2 regions of the Streptomyces sp. ITFR-16 genome follow, and region 1 is predicted to be linked to the other one. Evidence: predicted binding sites of a transcription regulator. Region 1 holds the regulator's gene; the other holds the start of a gene.
What was found. Region 1 encodes HspR, which represses chaperone genes until heat shock. Its sites were predicted from a motif close to TTGAGNNNNNNNNNCTCAA; they were not measured.
Positions count from the first base shown of each region.

Region 2: the regulator HspR is predicted to act here: its motif matches at 1,592-1,610, upstream of lon (endopeptidase La).

Region 1 is NZ_CP134609.1:4,313,016-4,320,093, reverse strand. It holds gene clpB (ATP-dependent chaperone ClpB) at 1-1,038, opposite strand, end outside; gene RLT58_RS19100 (pyridoxamine 5'-phosphate oxidase family protein) at 1,246-1,650, shown strand; gene RLT58_RS19095 (Rieske (2Fe-2S) protein) at 1,744-2,064, opposite strand; gene RLT58_RS19090 (helix-turn-helix transcriptional regulator) at 2,384-3,367, shown strand; gene RLT58_RS19085 (LuxR C-terminal-related transcriptional regulator) at 3,557-4,534, shown strand; gene RLT58_RS19080 (helix-turn-helix transcriptional regulator) at 4,534-5,544, shown strand; gene RLT58_RS19075 (heat shock protein transcriptional repressor HspR) at 5,574-6,020, opposite strand; gene dnaJ (molecular chaperone DnaJ) at 6,022-7,078, opposite strand, start outside.
Region 2 is NZ_CP134609.1:2,571,170-2,578,247, reverse strand. It holds gene RLT58_RS11275 (spermidine synthase family protein) at 77-769, opposite strand; gene RLT58_RS11270 (isochorismatase family protein) at 808-1,425, opposite strand; gene lon (endopeptidase La) at 1,633-4,053, shown strand; gene RLT58_RS11260 (polysaccharide deacetylase family protein) at 4,152-4,832, opposite strand; gene RLT58_RS11255 (lysozyme) at 5,133-5,975, opposite strand; gene RLT58_RS11250 (MarR family winged helix-turn-helix transcriptional regulator) at 6,200-6,697, shown strand; gene RLT58_RS11245 (protein phosphatase 2C domain-containing protein) at 6,718-7,078, opposite strand, start outside.

The DNA.
Region 1 (7,078 bases):
CTCGACGGACGGCTCGGCCACCAGCACCTGCTGGAAGCGGCGCTCCAGGGCGGGGTCCTTCTCGATCCGCTCGCGGTACTCGTCGAGCGTGGTGGCACCGACCATCCGCAGCTCGCCGCGGGCCAGCATCGGCTTGAGCATGTTGCCCGCGTCCATGGCGGAGTCGCCGCCGGCGCCCGCGCCCACGACGGTGTGCAGCTCGTCGATGAAGGTGATGATCTGGCCGTCGCTCTCCTTGATCTCGGACAGGACGGTCTTCAGGCGCTCCTCGAACTCGCCGCGGTACTTCGCGCCCGCGACCATGGCGCCCAGGTCCAGCGAGACGAGCCGCTTGTTCTTCAGGGACTCCGGCACGTCGCCCTTGACGATGCGCTGGGCGAGCCCCTCGACGACGGCGGTCTTGCCGACGCCGGGCTCACCGATGAGCACCGGGTTGTTCTTGGTGCGCCGGGAGAGCACCTGGACGACGCGGCGGATCTCCTGGTCGCGCCCGATGACCGGGTCGAGCTTGCCCTCGCGTGCGGCTGCGGTGAAGTCCGTGCCGAATTTCTCCAGGGCCTTGTACTGGCCCTCCGGGTCTGCGGTGGTCACCCGGCGTCCTCCCCTGCTCTTCTCGAACGCGTCCAGCAGCTTCCTCGCACTCGCGCCCTGTCCGGCGAGGATCTCACCGGCGCGGCCGCCCTTGTCGGCGATGCCGATCAGCAGGTGCTCGGTGGAGATGTAGTCGTCGCCGAGGTCCTTGGCCCGCTGGGCGGCGTCGGCGATGACGGCGAGCAGCTCGCGGTTGGGCTGCGGCGGCGCGACGGTCGACCCGGTCACGCTCGGCTGGGAGCCCAGAAGCCGCTCGGTCTCGGTGCGTACGGCGATCTGGTCCGCGTCGACGGCGGCCAGCAGATCGACGAGGTTCTCGTTGTCCTCGCCCGAGAGCAGCGCCAGCAGCAGATGCCCCGGGGTCAGATCGGGGTGCCCGTCCTTCACGGCCCTGCTGGTGGCCGCGTTGATGGCGTCCCGGCTCCTGTTGGTCAGCTCGGCGTCCACGTGCGCTGTCTCCTCCTCGCGATGTCTGAATCCCTACCTCTGACACGAACAACGTGCACAAAGTTGAGTCTATTCCACTCAAGTCGAAAACGGGGCCACCGGAGCACCCGATTCTGGCCGGATCCCGCCCTTCCCCGTGCCCCGAGTGAACCGGCCGCCCCGCCCGCCCGCCACCGCGGCGCGCCGGCGCCTGCCTAGGCTGGCCCCATGGCAGTCGACGTACGCAACCCCGGGCCCGAGTACCTCGCGTTCTGGCGCGAACACCATCTGTGCACGCTCACCACGCACCGCCCCGACGGCACCCCGCACGTGGTACCGGTCTGCGTGACGTACGACCCCGGGGCGGGCCTCGCCCGCATCATCACCAACCGCCACAGCCGCAAGGTCGCCCACATCCTGGCGGCGGGCCCGGACGGCGCGCGCGTGGCGGCCTGCCAGGTGGACGGGCGCCGCTGGGCGACCCTGGAGGGCGTCGCGAGGATCCGCACGGAGCCGGACAGGGTCGAGGAGGCGGTGCGCCGCCACACGGAGCGCTACGGGCGCATGCCCGCGCCCAATCCGGACCGGGTCGCCGTCGAGATCACCCTGGACCGGGCGCTCGGCCGGGGCTGAACCCGGACAGCACAACGGCGCCACCGTGTTCAGGTCACGGTGGCGCCGTTGTGTGGGGGAGTGTCTGAGCGACGTGGAACGACGGGGGATCGCTCAGGCACTGCGGGGGGTGGCGGAGATGGCTTCAGGTTCGAACAGCTGGTGGTCACGCTGTGCGAGGTTCACAAAAATCATGTCGTACCGGATGGCGCAGCGCACGGGCTGCGGTGCTCCGCGCGGCTTGCGGAGGCAGCGGTAGGCGCGGACTTCGCCGTCGTCCTCCCGGGCGACGACGACCGGGTCGCCGAACAGAGTGACCATCAACGAGTCACCACGGTGGGGGAGTGCCGTGACGAGGTCGATGAAATGCCACCCTGAGCGGTAGGCGGTTGCCATCTCACGCCGGAAGGTCCGGTCGTCCGGCGGGGTGGTCATGGGGCCGCAACCCCACGCGCGGGCCGGATATCCCACGACACGTCACTGGTGTTGAGCTTGCCCGCCGATACGTTGGTCCAAGACACGTCCCCCCCGCCCGCGTTCGAGACGTCAGTCTGAACAGCCACGGCAAACGCCGCAGCGGCAAAGGCGACGGCAAGAACCGAGCGAAGCAATCTCTTGTGCATAGTCGGCTTCGTCCTCACTTGATAGGTCCTCTCCCCCGGCTCTCACAAGACCATGTCGCAACAGAGCACGTCGAAGCCACAGAAGCGATGCATCATGTTCCTGTACGTTCAGGACCCTGGGGGGCGGAGATTTGCTCACAACAAGCATCAAACCTACGCATCCTCACCTCATCACAGAGCTCTGCGACGAGGGAGCGCGGCTGTACGGCAGCGCCCTGGGCGCCGGCCGGATCGCCCGGTCGGAGATAGGCCCGGCGCCATGCCTACTGGAGTTCGGACTGCTGCATCCGGACCCGGACGACGCGAATTGGCTTCGCCCCGTCCCACCGTCGGCCGTACTCGCCCAGCGCCTGCACCCTCTGGAACGGGAGATCCGGGAGCGCCGACGCGTCACCATCGAATTGGCCGACGCATTCGAGCCGTTCATGGCCATCAGCGCGCAGCCTTCGGTGACCACCCACGCGATCACCGTTCTGGAGGGGCTGCAGACCATCAACGCGACATTGGACACCGCGACCGCCCAGTGCACCAAGGAAATACTCACGATCCAGCCCGGCGGTGTCCGGAATCTCGACGTCCTCACCCAGTCACTCGAACGCGTGGAAGGACCCCTCAGCCGCGGTGTCCGGCTGCGCACCCTCTACCAGCACACGGCCCGCCACGGAGCCGGCGTCTTCGCCTACCTGGAACGGCTCCACACGGGAAGCGTTGAGATCAGGACACTGGAAGAACTCATCGACCGCATGATCATCTTCGATCGGACCGTGGCCGTCATACCGGCGCGCCGCGACAGGCAGGTGGCGCTCGAACTGCGCCATCCCGGCCTCGTCGACTACCTGGTTTCCGTGTTCGACCAATTCTGGCAATTGGCGACCCCGCTCAGCGACGAGACCCCGTACACCCCGCCCAACGACGGCGTCACCGGCATTCAGCGTTCCATAGCAAAGCTCCTCATCGAGGGCTACGTCGACGAGGCTATCGCCCGCCGCCTCGGCATGAACGTACGGACCTGCCGCGCCCACGTCGCCAAGCTCAGCGCCGCGCTCGGCAGCAACAGCCGCGCCCAACTCGGCTATCTGATCGCCCGGTCAGGAATCCTGCAACAGGATTCCTGACCGGGCCGGCCCCGAACGGTTACCCGCCCCCCCGGGCCGGTCAGGCGCACCACGTGACGGGGGAGAAACATGGCCACGCCCTTGATCAGCCGGGGGAGTTCCCGGCTCCCCCAACACGTCCACAGTGGCCCGAGGACTACGCTTCCACCACCGTCATCTTGCTGCACTGCCAAAAGTGGGGGGTCACAAATGGGCAGGGACGAGGACATAGCACATCGCCCGCACGCCGATCTCGAACTGTGCGAGGCCGGCGTCAGGGTCTACACCGAGGCGCTCAGCGCGGGGCGAATACCCCGGACCGCCCTGGAACAGACCCCCTGCCTCACCGAGTTGGCGCTCGTCCACCCCGATCCCCAGGACAACGACTGGATTCGTCCGGTGCCGCCGTCCGCAGCCCTCTCCCATCTGCTGCAGCCCGTCATACGGGAGATCCACGAGCGCATCAGGCTCTCCGCCGCCCTCGCCGACTCCCTGGCCCCCCTGGCGTCCGTCGCCAGCACCGACCCCAATCTCGCGATCACCGTCCTCGAAGGCATCCCGCTGATAGACGCGGCCATCGAGAACGCCCTGGACAGCGCCCGGGAAGAGGTCCTGACCTTGCAACCCGGCGGCACCGGGCACGGGGAAAGGCTCAAGAAGGCGCTGGGACGCGCCCTGGTCATGGCCGAGCGGGGCGCGACGATGCGTCACATCTACCAGCACCCGGCCCGCTACAGCCCGGCCATCAAGGCCTATCTGGACGAGGTGCCGCCCGGCCACATCCAGGCCCGCACCATCGAGCAGACCGTCGAGCGGCTGATCGTCTTCGACCGCTCCGTCGCCTTCATCCCCGCCAGCGCGGACCGCGATGTCGCCCTGGAGATCCGCCACCCCGCGCTCGTGCGCTATCTGATCCAGGTGTACGAGGTGCTCTGGGCCCAGGCCACACCCCTCACAGAACCTCTCCAGGCGGCCCCGCCCAGCGCATCGGTCACCGCCGTCCAGCTGAGCATCGCCCGCCTCCTCGTCGACGGGAACGCCGACCAGGTGGTGGCCCGCAAGCTCGGCATCAGCGTCCGCACCTGCCGCGCCCACATCTCCAGACTCATGCAGACCCTCGGCGCCACCAGCCGCACCCACCTCGGCGCCCTGCTCGTCCAGTCCGACCTCGTGGAACCCGCCCGGTGATGTCTCTGCCACCCGCGCACGTCCACGGCGACCACGGTCTGTGCGACGAGGCCGTCAGCCTCTACACACAGGCCCTGTCCCAGGGCCGCATCGCCCGGTCCGCCACCGCCGGCGTGCCGTGCCTCGTCGACAACGCGCTGTTGATCACGGACCCCGGTGACGCCGGCTGGCTGCGGCCCGTACCGCCCTCCGCCGCCCTCGCACAGCTGCTCCACCCCCTGGCCCGGGGGATTCTGGACCAGGTTCGGACCGCCGACGTCCTGGCCAGGACCCTGGGTGCGCTCGGCGGGCTCACCGACGGGGCCCCGGATCTCGCCATCAGGGTCGTCGTCGGGCAGTCCGCCATCCAGGCAGCCATCAGTGCCGACCTGCGCGAGGCCAACGACGAGATCCTCACCGTCCAGCCCGGCAGCACCCGCCCGCCCGAGGTGCTGCGGGTGGCGTTGTCCAGCACCCTGCCGATGGTCGAGCGGAACGTCCGGCTGCGGCACATCTACCAGCACTCGGCGCGCTACGGCCCGGGGCTCAAGGCGTATGTGGGCCGACTGCCCAGCGACCTCCTCCAGGTCCGCACGATGGAGCAGGCGACCGACCGCCTCATGATCTTCGATCGCAAGGTCGCCTACCTCCCCGCCAACGCCGACCGCAGCGCCGCCCTGGAGATCCGCCACCCCGCGCTCGTCCACTACCTGGCGCAGATGTACGAGGTTCTCTGGGCCCGGGCCACCCCCTTCACACAACCGCTGCCCACCGCCGTACCCGGGACCCCCGTCACCGCGGTCCAGCAGAGCATCGCGCGACTCCTGATCGAAGGGAACCAGGACGAGGCGGTCGCCCGCACCCTCGGCATCAGCGTCCGCACCTGCCGCGCCCACATCTCCAGACTCATGCAGACCCTCGGCGCCACCAGCCGCACCCACCTCGGCGCCCTGCTCGTCCAGTCCGACCTCGTGGAACCCGCACAGCCCCGTACAACGAAGGAGCCCGTCACCCCGGAAGTTCCGGGGTGACGGGCTCCTCACACGGATGACCTGACCGGTCAGTCCTTGGGCCGCTTGGGCCGCCAGACCACCAGCGCGCTGGTCTGCTGGACGTCCTGGTACGGGACCAGGTCGCGGCGGTACGAGGCATGGACCTGCGCCTCGCGCTGCTGCATGGCCGCCGCCGCCCCGTCCACGGCCGCCGAGAGTTCGGCGACGCGCTGCTGAAGGGCCGCGACCTGGTTCTCCAGCTCGATGATGCGCTTGATGCCGGCGAGGTTGATGCCCTCGTCCTGCGACAGCTGCTGGACGGTGCGCAGCAGCTCGATGTCACGGGCCGAGTAGCGCCTGCCGCGGCCGGCCGTACGGTCGGGCGAGACCAGGCCGAGACGGTCGTACTGGCGCAGTGTCTGCGGATGCAGGCCCGAGAGCTGGGCCGCGATCGAGATCACGTACACCGGGGACTCATCGGTCAGTTCGTAAGGATTACGCCGTCGGCCGTCCACCTCAAGCTCCCTTCGCCGCCTGGAACAGCTCCGCCCGCGGGTCCTGGTCCGCGGTCGCCTTGCGGTAGGCCTCCAGTGCGTCCCTGGCCTCGGTGCCGAGGTCGGTGGGCACGGTCACCTCGACGGTGACCAGGAGGTCGCCCCGGGTGCCGTCCTTGCGGACCGCACCCTTGCCGCGGGCACGCATCGTACGCCCGTTCGGCGTGCCGGCCGGGAGTTTCAGCGTCACCGGCGGTCCGCCGAGCGTGGGTACCTTGACCTCGCCGCCGAGCGCCGCCTCCGTGAAGGTGACGGGCACCGTGACGGTGAGGTTGTCGCCCTTGCGGCCGAAGACCGGGTGGGCGTCGACATGGACGACGACATAGAGGTCGCCGGCCGGTCCGCCGCGCTCGCCCGGTGCGCCCTTGCCGCGCAGCCGGATCCGCTGGCCGTCCGAGACGCCCGCCGGGATCCGGACCTGCATGGTGCGCGAGGAGCGGGCCCGGCCGCTGCCCTTGCAGACGTCGCAGGGGTCCTGGGCGATCAGGCCCCGGCCCTTGCAGTCCACGCAGGGGTCGGTGAGCGAGAAGCCGCCGCCGCTGCCGCGCGAGACCTGTCCGGTGCCGACACAGGTCGGGCAGACCCTGGGGGTGCCGTTCTTGTCGCCGGTGCCGGAACACGCCTTGCAGGGCGCCTGGCTGGACATGCGCAACGGGACCGTGGCCCCGTCGACCGCCTCGGTGAAGCTGAGCGTCACCTCGGACTCGATGTCCTGGCCGCGGCGCGGCTGCACCCTCGTACCGGTGCCGCCGCCGCGGTTGAAGAGGCCGCCGAAGACATCGCTCAGGCCGCCGCCGCCGAACCCGCCGGCGCCGCCGCCCTGGCCCCCGCCCGGGGCACCTCCGAAGAGGTCCCCCAGGTCGAAGTTGAAGTTGCCCTGGGCCCCGCCGGGTCCGGCGCGGAAGCCGCCGTTGCCGAAGAGGGCGCGCGCCTCGTCGTACTCCTTGCGCTTCTTGGTGTCGCCGAGGACGTCATTCGCCTCGGAGATCTCCTTGAAGCGCTCCTCCGCCTTGTCGTCG
Region 2 (7,078 bases), 1.7 Mb from region 1:
GTGGGGGCTTGGCCCCCGGGCGTCCCGGGGGCCCGGATACCGGGCGGGGGGATACTGCCCCGCTTCCGGCCTCCTCTCACTCCGATCGAATTGCGAGATGGACCACGTCGGGCACACCTCGGGCAACGCCTACTTCTTCGGTCCTTACCCCATGGAATCCGGCATTCCGCAGGGCTTCCTCGAATGCGGCGGACGGTTGTGCGGACCACACCGCGAGCACCCCGCCCGGGGTGAGCCGCGCCAGGCAGTCGGCGAGCCCGGCGGGGGAGTAGAGATTCCCGTTGTCCTCGGTGACGGTCCAGTCCGGTCCGTTGTCGATGTCCAGACACAAGGCGTCGTAACGGTCCGTAGCCGTACGAAGGTGGGCGACGAGGTCCGTCGTGAGGATCGAGGTGCGGGGATCGGCCAGCGCCGGCCCCGAGATCCCGGCCAGCGGCCCGTCCAGGTGCCAGTCCACGATGGCCTGCTCCCGCTCGGCGACCGCGATCCGCCCCCACCGGGGCTCGGCGGCCGCGCGGGCGAGCGAGAAGCCGACGCCGAGCCCGCCGATCAGGACCGAGGGGGCGGTGCGGGCGGCGGGCAGCGCGGCGAGCGCGGCATCGATCAGCAGCCGCTCCGAGCGCCCGTCCGAGGTGTCCATCAGGAAGCACCCGTTGGCGATGATCTCGTAGTCCTCGCCCCGCCTGCGCAGGACGACCTCCCCGTACGGTCCCTCGCGGCGGTCCAGGGTGACGGGGGCGAGGGCGTCGGGGCCGAACGTGTGGGGCATGGCGCTGAGTCTCCGGTGGATGTCGGACGGTGTCCCCTTCATCCTGTCGCGTCCGCCCGCGCCCGGGCCAGCGGATACCCGGACCCGGACGGTGCCTCGAACACCACGTCCACCGCCGCCGTAGTGACGTCGGCGTCCGCGCTGATCGCCCAGGCGGCGACCCGGGACACCACGGCGGCGGGCACCGCCTCGCTGATGCCGGGGGCCGCCGGGACGTCGTGCGTGGCGTGGGCGTCGTACGGGAGCACGACCCGGTGGCCCCGGGCCAGGGCGGTGCGGGCCGTGGCCTGGACGCACATCTCCGACATGAGCCCGCAGACGGCCAGCGGCCCGACGCCGGCTTCCGTCAGTACCTCGCCCAGGGCGGTCTCCTGGAAGCCGTCGTCCCAGGTCTTGCGGATCACGCACTCGGCGGGTCCCGCCTGCACGGGGAGGTGGAGCGCCCAGCCGGGGGTGTGCGGCGCGTCGTCCGCACCGGGTTCGCCGTCGTTCTGGAGGTGCACGACGAGGGCGCCGGCCGCGCGGGCCCGGGCCAGCAGGTCCGCCGTGCGCTCCAGCAGCACGGCGGCCCCGGGCACGGCGCGGTCGCCGGTCACCCCGGCCTTCTGTACGTCCACGACGAGCAGGGCCTGTGCGGGGAGCGGGGAATCGGTCATGACGCCATCCTGTCCGGCGCGGGGGCCGTCCTCCACGGGGTTTCAGGCCCTGAGCCGCCCGGAAATCGCGGAGCGCCCTGCGGCGTTGCACCGGAGGAACGCGGTGGCCACCGGTTGATCGCTCAGAGCGAACACCCCTCGGGGAACATTGAGGGGCTCACGAGCATTGAGTCTGCATAGCTCAACTTGACTGCCGAAGGGGAGATCATGGCTACTGAGTCCAATGCGGTCACACCGCTCACCTTGCCTGTGCTGCCGCTCGACGACGAGGTCGTGCTGCCCGGGATGGTGGTGCCTCTGGACCTGTCCGACACAGATGTACGTGCCGCCGTCGAGGCCGCACAGGCCGCCGCCCGCGAGGGCGGTGGCAAGCCCGAGGTGCTGCTCGTCCCGCGCATCGACGGCACCTACACCGGGATCGGTGTCATCGGGACCGTCGAGCAGGTCGGACGGCTCTCGGACGGTGACCCCGGCGCGCTCATCCGCGGGCGCGGCCGGGTGCGGATCGGGGCCGGCACCAGCGGGCCGGGCGCCGCGCTCTGGGTGGAAGGGACCCGGGTCGACGTCTCCGTCCCCGAGCCGCTCCCCGGAGCCGCCGCCGAGCTGGTCAAGGAGTACAAGGCGCTGGCCACCAGCTGGCTGAAGAAGCGCGGTGCCTGGCAGGTCGTGGACCGGGTCCAGCAGATCGAGGACGTCTCGGCGCTCGCCGACAATTCCGGGTACTCGCCCTTCCTCACCACCGCGCAGAAGGTGCAGCTGCTGGAGACCGCAGAACCGGTGGCCCGGCTGAAGCTGGCCATCCAGTGGCTCGGTGAGCACCTCGCCGAGCAGGACGTCGCCGAGTCCATCGCCAAGGACGTCCAGGAGGGCGTCGACAAGCAGCAGCGCGAATTCCTGCTGCGGCGCCAGCTCGACGCCGTGCGCAAGGAGCTGTCGGAGCTCAATGGCGACCCGGAAGACGAGTCCGACGACTACCGGGCGCGCGTGGAGGCCGCCGACCTTCCCGAGCACGTCCGCGAGGCCGCGCTCAAGGAGGTCGACAAGCTGGAGCGCTCCTCCGACCAGAGCCCCGAGGGCTCCTGGATCAGGACCTGGCTGGACACCGTCCTCGAACTGCCGTGGACCGAGCGGACCGAGGACGCCTACGACATCAGGGGCGCCCAGGAGATCCTGGACGCCGAGCACGCCGGTCTCCAGGACGTGAAGGAGCGCATCACCGAGTACCTCGCGGTGCGCAAGCGGCGTGCCGACCGGGGGCTGGGCGTCGTCGGCGGGCGTCGCGGCGGCGCGGTGCTGGCCCTGGTGGGGCCGCCCGGCGTCGGCAAGACCTCGCTCGGTGAGTCCGTGGCGCACGCCATGGGCCGCAAGTTCGTCCGCGTCGCGCTCGGCGGTGTCCGGGACGAGGCGGAGATCCGCGGCCACCGGCGTACGTACGTCGGAGCGCTGCCCGGACGCATCGTCCGCGCCATCAAGGAGGCCGGTTCGATGAACCCGGTCGTCCTGCTCGACGAGATCGACAAGGTCGGCTCCGACTTCCGGGGCGACCCGGCCGCCGCCCTCCTCGAAGTGCTCGACCCGGCGCAGAACCACACCTTCCGCGACCACTACCTGGAGGTCGAGCTCGACCTCAGCGACGTCGTCTTCCTGGCCACCGCCAACGTCCTGGAAGCCATCCCGGAGGCGCTGCTCGACCGGATGGAGCTGGTCAGGCTCGACGGCTACACCGAGGACGAGAAGGTCGTCATCGCCCGCGACCACCTGCTCCCGCGCCAGCTGGAGCGGGCCGGTCTGGAGAAGGACGAGGTCACCCTCGACGAGTCGGCGCTGCGCAAGCTGGCCGGCGAGTACACCAGGGAGGCCGGCGTACGGAACCTGGAGCGGGCCGTCGCCCGGCTGCTGCGCAAGGTCGCGGCCCAGCACGAACTGGGCGACCGCGCGCTGCCGTTCACGGTGACCGAGGACGACCTGCGCGGTCTCATCGGCCGTCCGCACCACGTCCCCGAGTCCGCCCAGGACCCGGCCGAGCGCCGGACCGCCGTGCCGGGTGTGGCCACCGGACTCGCGGTGACCGGGGCCGGCGGTGACGTCCTGTTCGTGGAGGCCTCGCTGGCCGACCCGGAGACCGGGGCGTCCGGACTGACCCTCACCGGCCAGCTCGGCGACGTCATGAAGGAGTCCGCGCAGATCGCGCTGAGCTTCCTGCGGTCGCACGGCGCGGAACTGGAACTGCCGGTCGCGGACCTGAAGGACCGCGGCGCGCACATCCACTTCCCGGCGGGCGCGGTGCCCAAGGACGGGCCGAGCGCCGGTATCACCATGACGACGGCACTGGCCTCGCTGCTCTCCGGGCGGCTGGTCCGCACCGATGTGGCGATGACCGGCGAGGTCTCGCTGACCGGCCGGGTGCTGCCGATCGGCGGGCTGAAGCAGAAGCTGCTGGCCGCGCACCGCGCGGGCATCACCACCGTGGTGATCCCCAAGCGGAACGAGGCCGACCTGGACGACGTCCCGGCCGAGGTGCTGGAGACCCTGGAGGTCCACCCGGTCACCGACGTCCGCCAGGTGCTGGAGATCGCTCTCGCCCCGGCCGAGGCCCCGGCGGAGCGGAGGATCCCGGCCGCGGCGTAGGTGCCACGGCGTGACGGGCGTGGCACCACGGACACGGCCGGTGCGGACGGCCCGCCTCCCCCTCGCGGGGCGGCGGGCCGTTTCGCGTACCGCAGGTCCTACGGGCGGTAGATGGTCCCCGGGACGGGCTCGGCCGGAGCCATCAGCTGGGGCACCGTCACCAGGGTGTAGCCCTGCTTCTGCAGTGCGTCGATGATGCCGGGCACCGCGGGCACCGTGCCCTTGTAGATGTCGTGCAGCAGGATGATGCCGTCCCGGCTCGCCTGGTCGAGTATCCGCTTCTTGATCAGCGCGGAGTCGGTCGTCGAGTAGTCCTTGGCGGTGGCGCTCCACAGGATCTGGGAGAGCCCGAGGTCCTTGCTGATCCCGGAGACGGTGTCGTCCGTGCGGCCCTGCGGCGGGCGCATCAGCCGCGGCTTCTTGCCGGTGATCTCCTCTATGGCGTCCTGCGTCTTCTCCAGCTCGGCCCGTATCTCGGCCGGCTTCTTGTCCGTGAGGATCTCGTGCGACCAGGTGTGGTTGGCGACCTCGTGGCCCTCGGCCTCGATGCGGCGCACCGTGCCGGGGTGCTTCCTGACGTGGTTCTTGCCCAGCAGGAAGAAGGTCGCGTGGACCTTCTTCTCCTTGAGGATGTCCAGCAGGTGCGGGGTGTCCTCGGCCGGGCCGGCGTCGAAGGTCAGCGCTATGCACTTCGCCTTGCGGCAGTCCACGGAGCCGAACGAGCCCTTGGCGTCCGAGCCGGCGTCGGAGCGCGCGGAGCCGGGGGCGGTGGTCTCCATCGAGCACCCGCTCAGGGTCAGCGTGAGCGCTGTCACAAGGGCGACGGCCAACCCCGTACCGATCGACTTCCTCTTACTGGGCAAGGCGGGTCACTCCCTCGTACCTGAACGGCGCACGGCGTGTGCGACTGGAAGGACTATACATACGAGGTATACATCAGGTGTATAGGGGGGTGTGGAGTGACTCCGGGGCGCGAAGTGCCTGGTCAGGCGGTACGAACGAGGCGGAGCCCGGTGACGGGGTACGTCACCGGGCTCCGCCGGGTCGAACAAGCGGCCGGGGCTGCCGGCCGGGGGCCGCTAGCCGTTGGCCAGGGCCTGGACGCGGTCGAGGGCGCCGTTGAAGTGGTTGTGGTCGCCGACCGTGGGGCCGGTCGAGGTGTACTGCCAGATCGTGTAGAAGCCCCAGCCGGCCGGGAGTTCGCCGACGGTCGTGTTGTACCGGGCCACCCAGAGCGGGTTCGTGGCGGCGAAGCCCGCGTTGTTGCCCGTGCAGTCCTTCCACCAGCTGGTCGCGGTGTAGATCACCGCGTCCCGTCCGGTGCGGGCCTTGTAGGTGTTCACGAAGTCGCGGATCCAGGAGACCATCGCGGCCGCGGTCTTGCCGTAGCACTGGGCGCCGTACGGGTTCCACTCGATGTCGAGCACGCCCGGCAGGGTCTTGCCGTCCTTGGACCAGCCGCCGCCGTGGTCCACGAAGTAGTTGGCCTGGACGGCGCCGCTCGTGGTGTCCGGCGTGGCGAAGTGGTACGAGCCGCGGATCATGCCCACGTTGTAGGAGCCGTTGTACTGCTGCGCGAAGTAGGGGTTCGTGTAGTACGTCCCCTCGGTGGCCTTGGTGTAGGCCCACTTCACACCGCTGTTCCAGAGCGTCGGCCAGGCGACGTTGCCCTGGTGGCTGCTGACGTCCACGCCCTCGGTCTGCACGGCGCGGGTGTCGGCGGGCAGTCCGCCCCGGCCGTCGTGGGCGACGACGCCCATGCCCATCGTGGCGGTGCCCCGGGCGGGCTTCGTGGGATCGCCGCCGGACGCCTGCGCGGCGCCGGGGAGGGTGATGAGGAGGGAGAGGGCTGCGAGCAGAGTTCCCGCCGCGGCGAAGCGCGAACGGCGGGCTGTCTTGGAGCCGGATCTGTGCACGGGCATTGCGTGCCTCCGAGGCCTCAGTGGGGGGATCGCTGACCCGGGGGGCGCGGGCGCGCCCCGGGGTGGCATGCCATGGTGTGGACATGCCATGCCCTGACGCTACGCACGTAGACCCGGGTGGCGGAAGAGGGCCTGGGCTGTGCCGTTGGTCTACTCCTGCGAAATACTGGCGGAGCTGCGGCGATGACCAGCGGTGAAGGAAACTTTCAGCGGCGGGAAAGCTCATGAGGGGTGTTGACGTGCACGGGAGCGAAAGCGGGAGTGAACCCGGCGCAATCGGGGGAAGTGGTGTGGACCACGAGTTCCTGGCCCTGGAAAGGGAGTTGGCGGTCTTCCTGCGCCGCGCGCGGGCGAACTCCGGTGAGATGGCCCGCGAGGTGCACCCCGAGCTGGAGGCGGCCGCCTACGGACTCTTCGTGCGCCTCGAATCGGCCGGCCGTCAGCGGGCCACCGACCTCGCCTCGTACTTCGGCGTGGGCAAGGCCACCATGAGCCGTCAACTGCGCGCCCTGGAAACACTCGGACTGGTGGCGCGCGAGCCCGATCCGGCCGACGGGCGGGCCTTCCTCGTCCACCTCACCGACGAGGGGCTGGCCCGCTTCCGCAGCGTCCGCGATGCCCGCCGCGACCGCTATGTCCGCAAGCTCGCCGACTGGGACCGCGCCGAGGTGGCGGAACTGGCCCGGCTGCTGCACCACTTGAACGCGCGCGCGGAGGACTGAGCGACCGGCCCCCCGCCGCCTCACAGCTGGGCGTACACCGCCGTCGCGTCGTCGTGCGTCTTGCTCCGCCGCAGCCGGACACGGTCCGTGTCCGCGAGCTCCAGGGCCCGGACCCGGTCGATCAGCCCCTGCGGCCCCTCCTTGTGCAGCACGCCGAGACAGGCCGTCCAGTCGCCCTCGCCGAACATCTCCGTCCAGCGGCTCGCCCCGTCCGTCATCGCGGCGACCGCCCGCACCCCCGCGCGCGGCGTCCGTCCCGTCACCGCGCGCTCCGCCGCGGCCGGGTCGGCGGCGGCCGTGAAGAAGCCGCCCTCCTTGTTCCGCACCAGCGAGTCCGCGATCTCGTCGGAGGCCAGGGAGCCCGGCGGCAGCCGGTCGAGC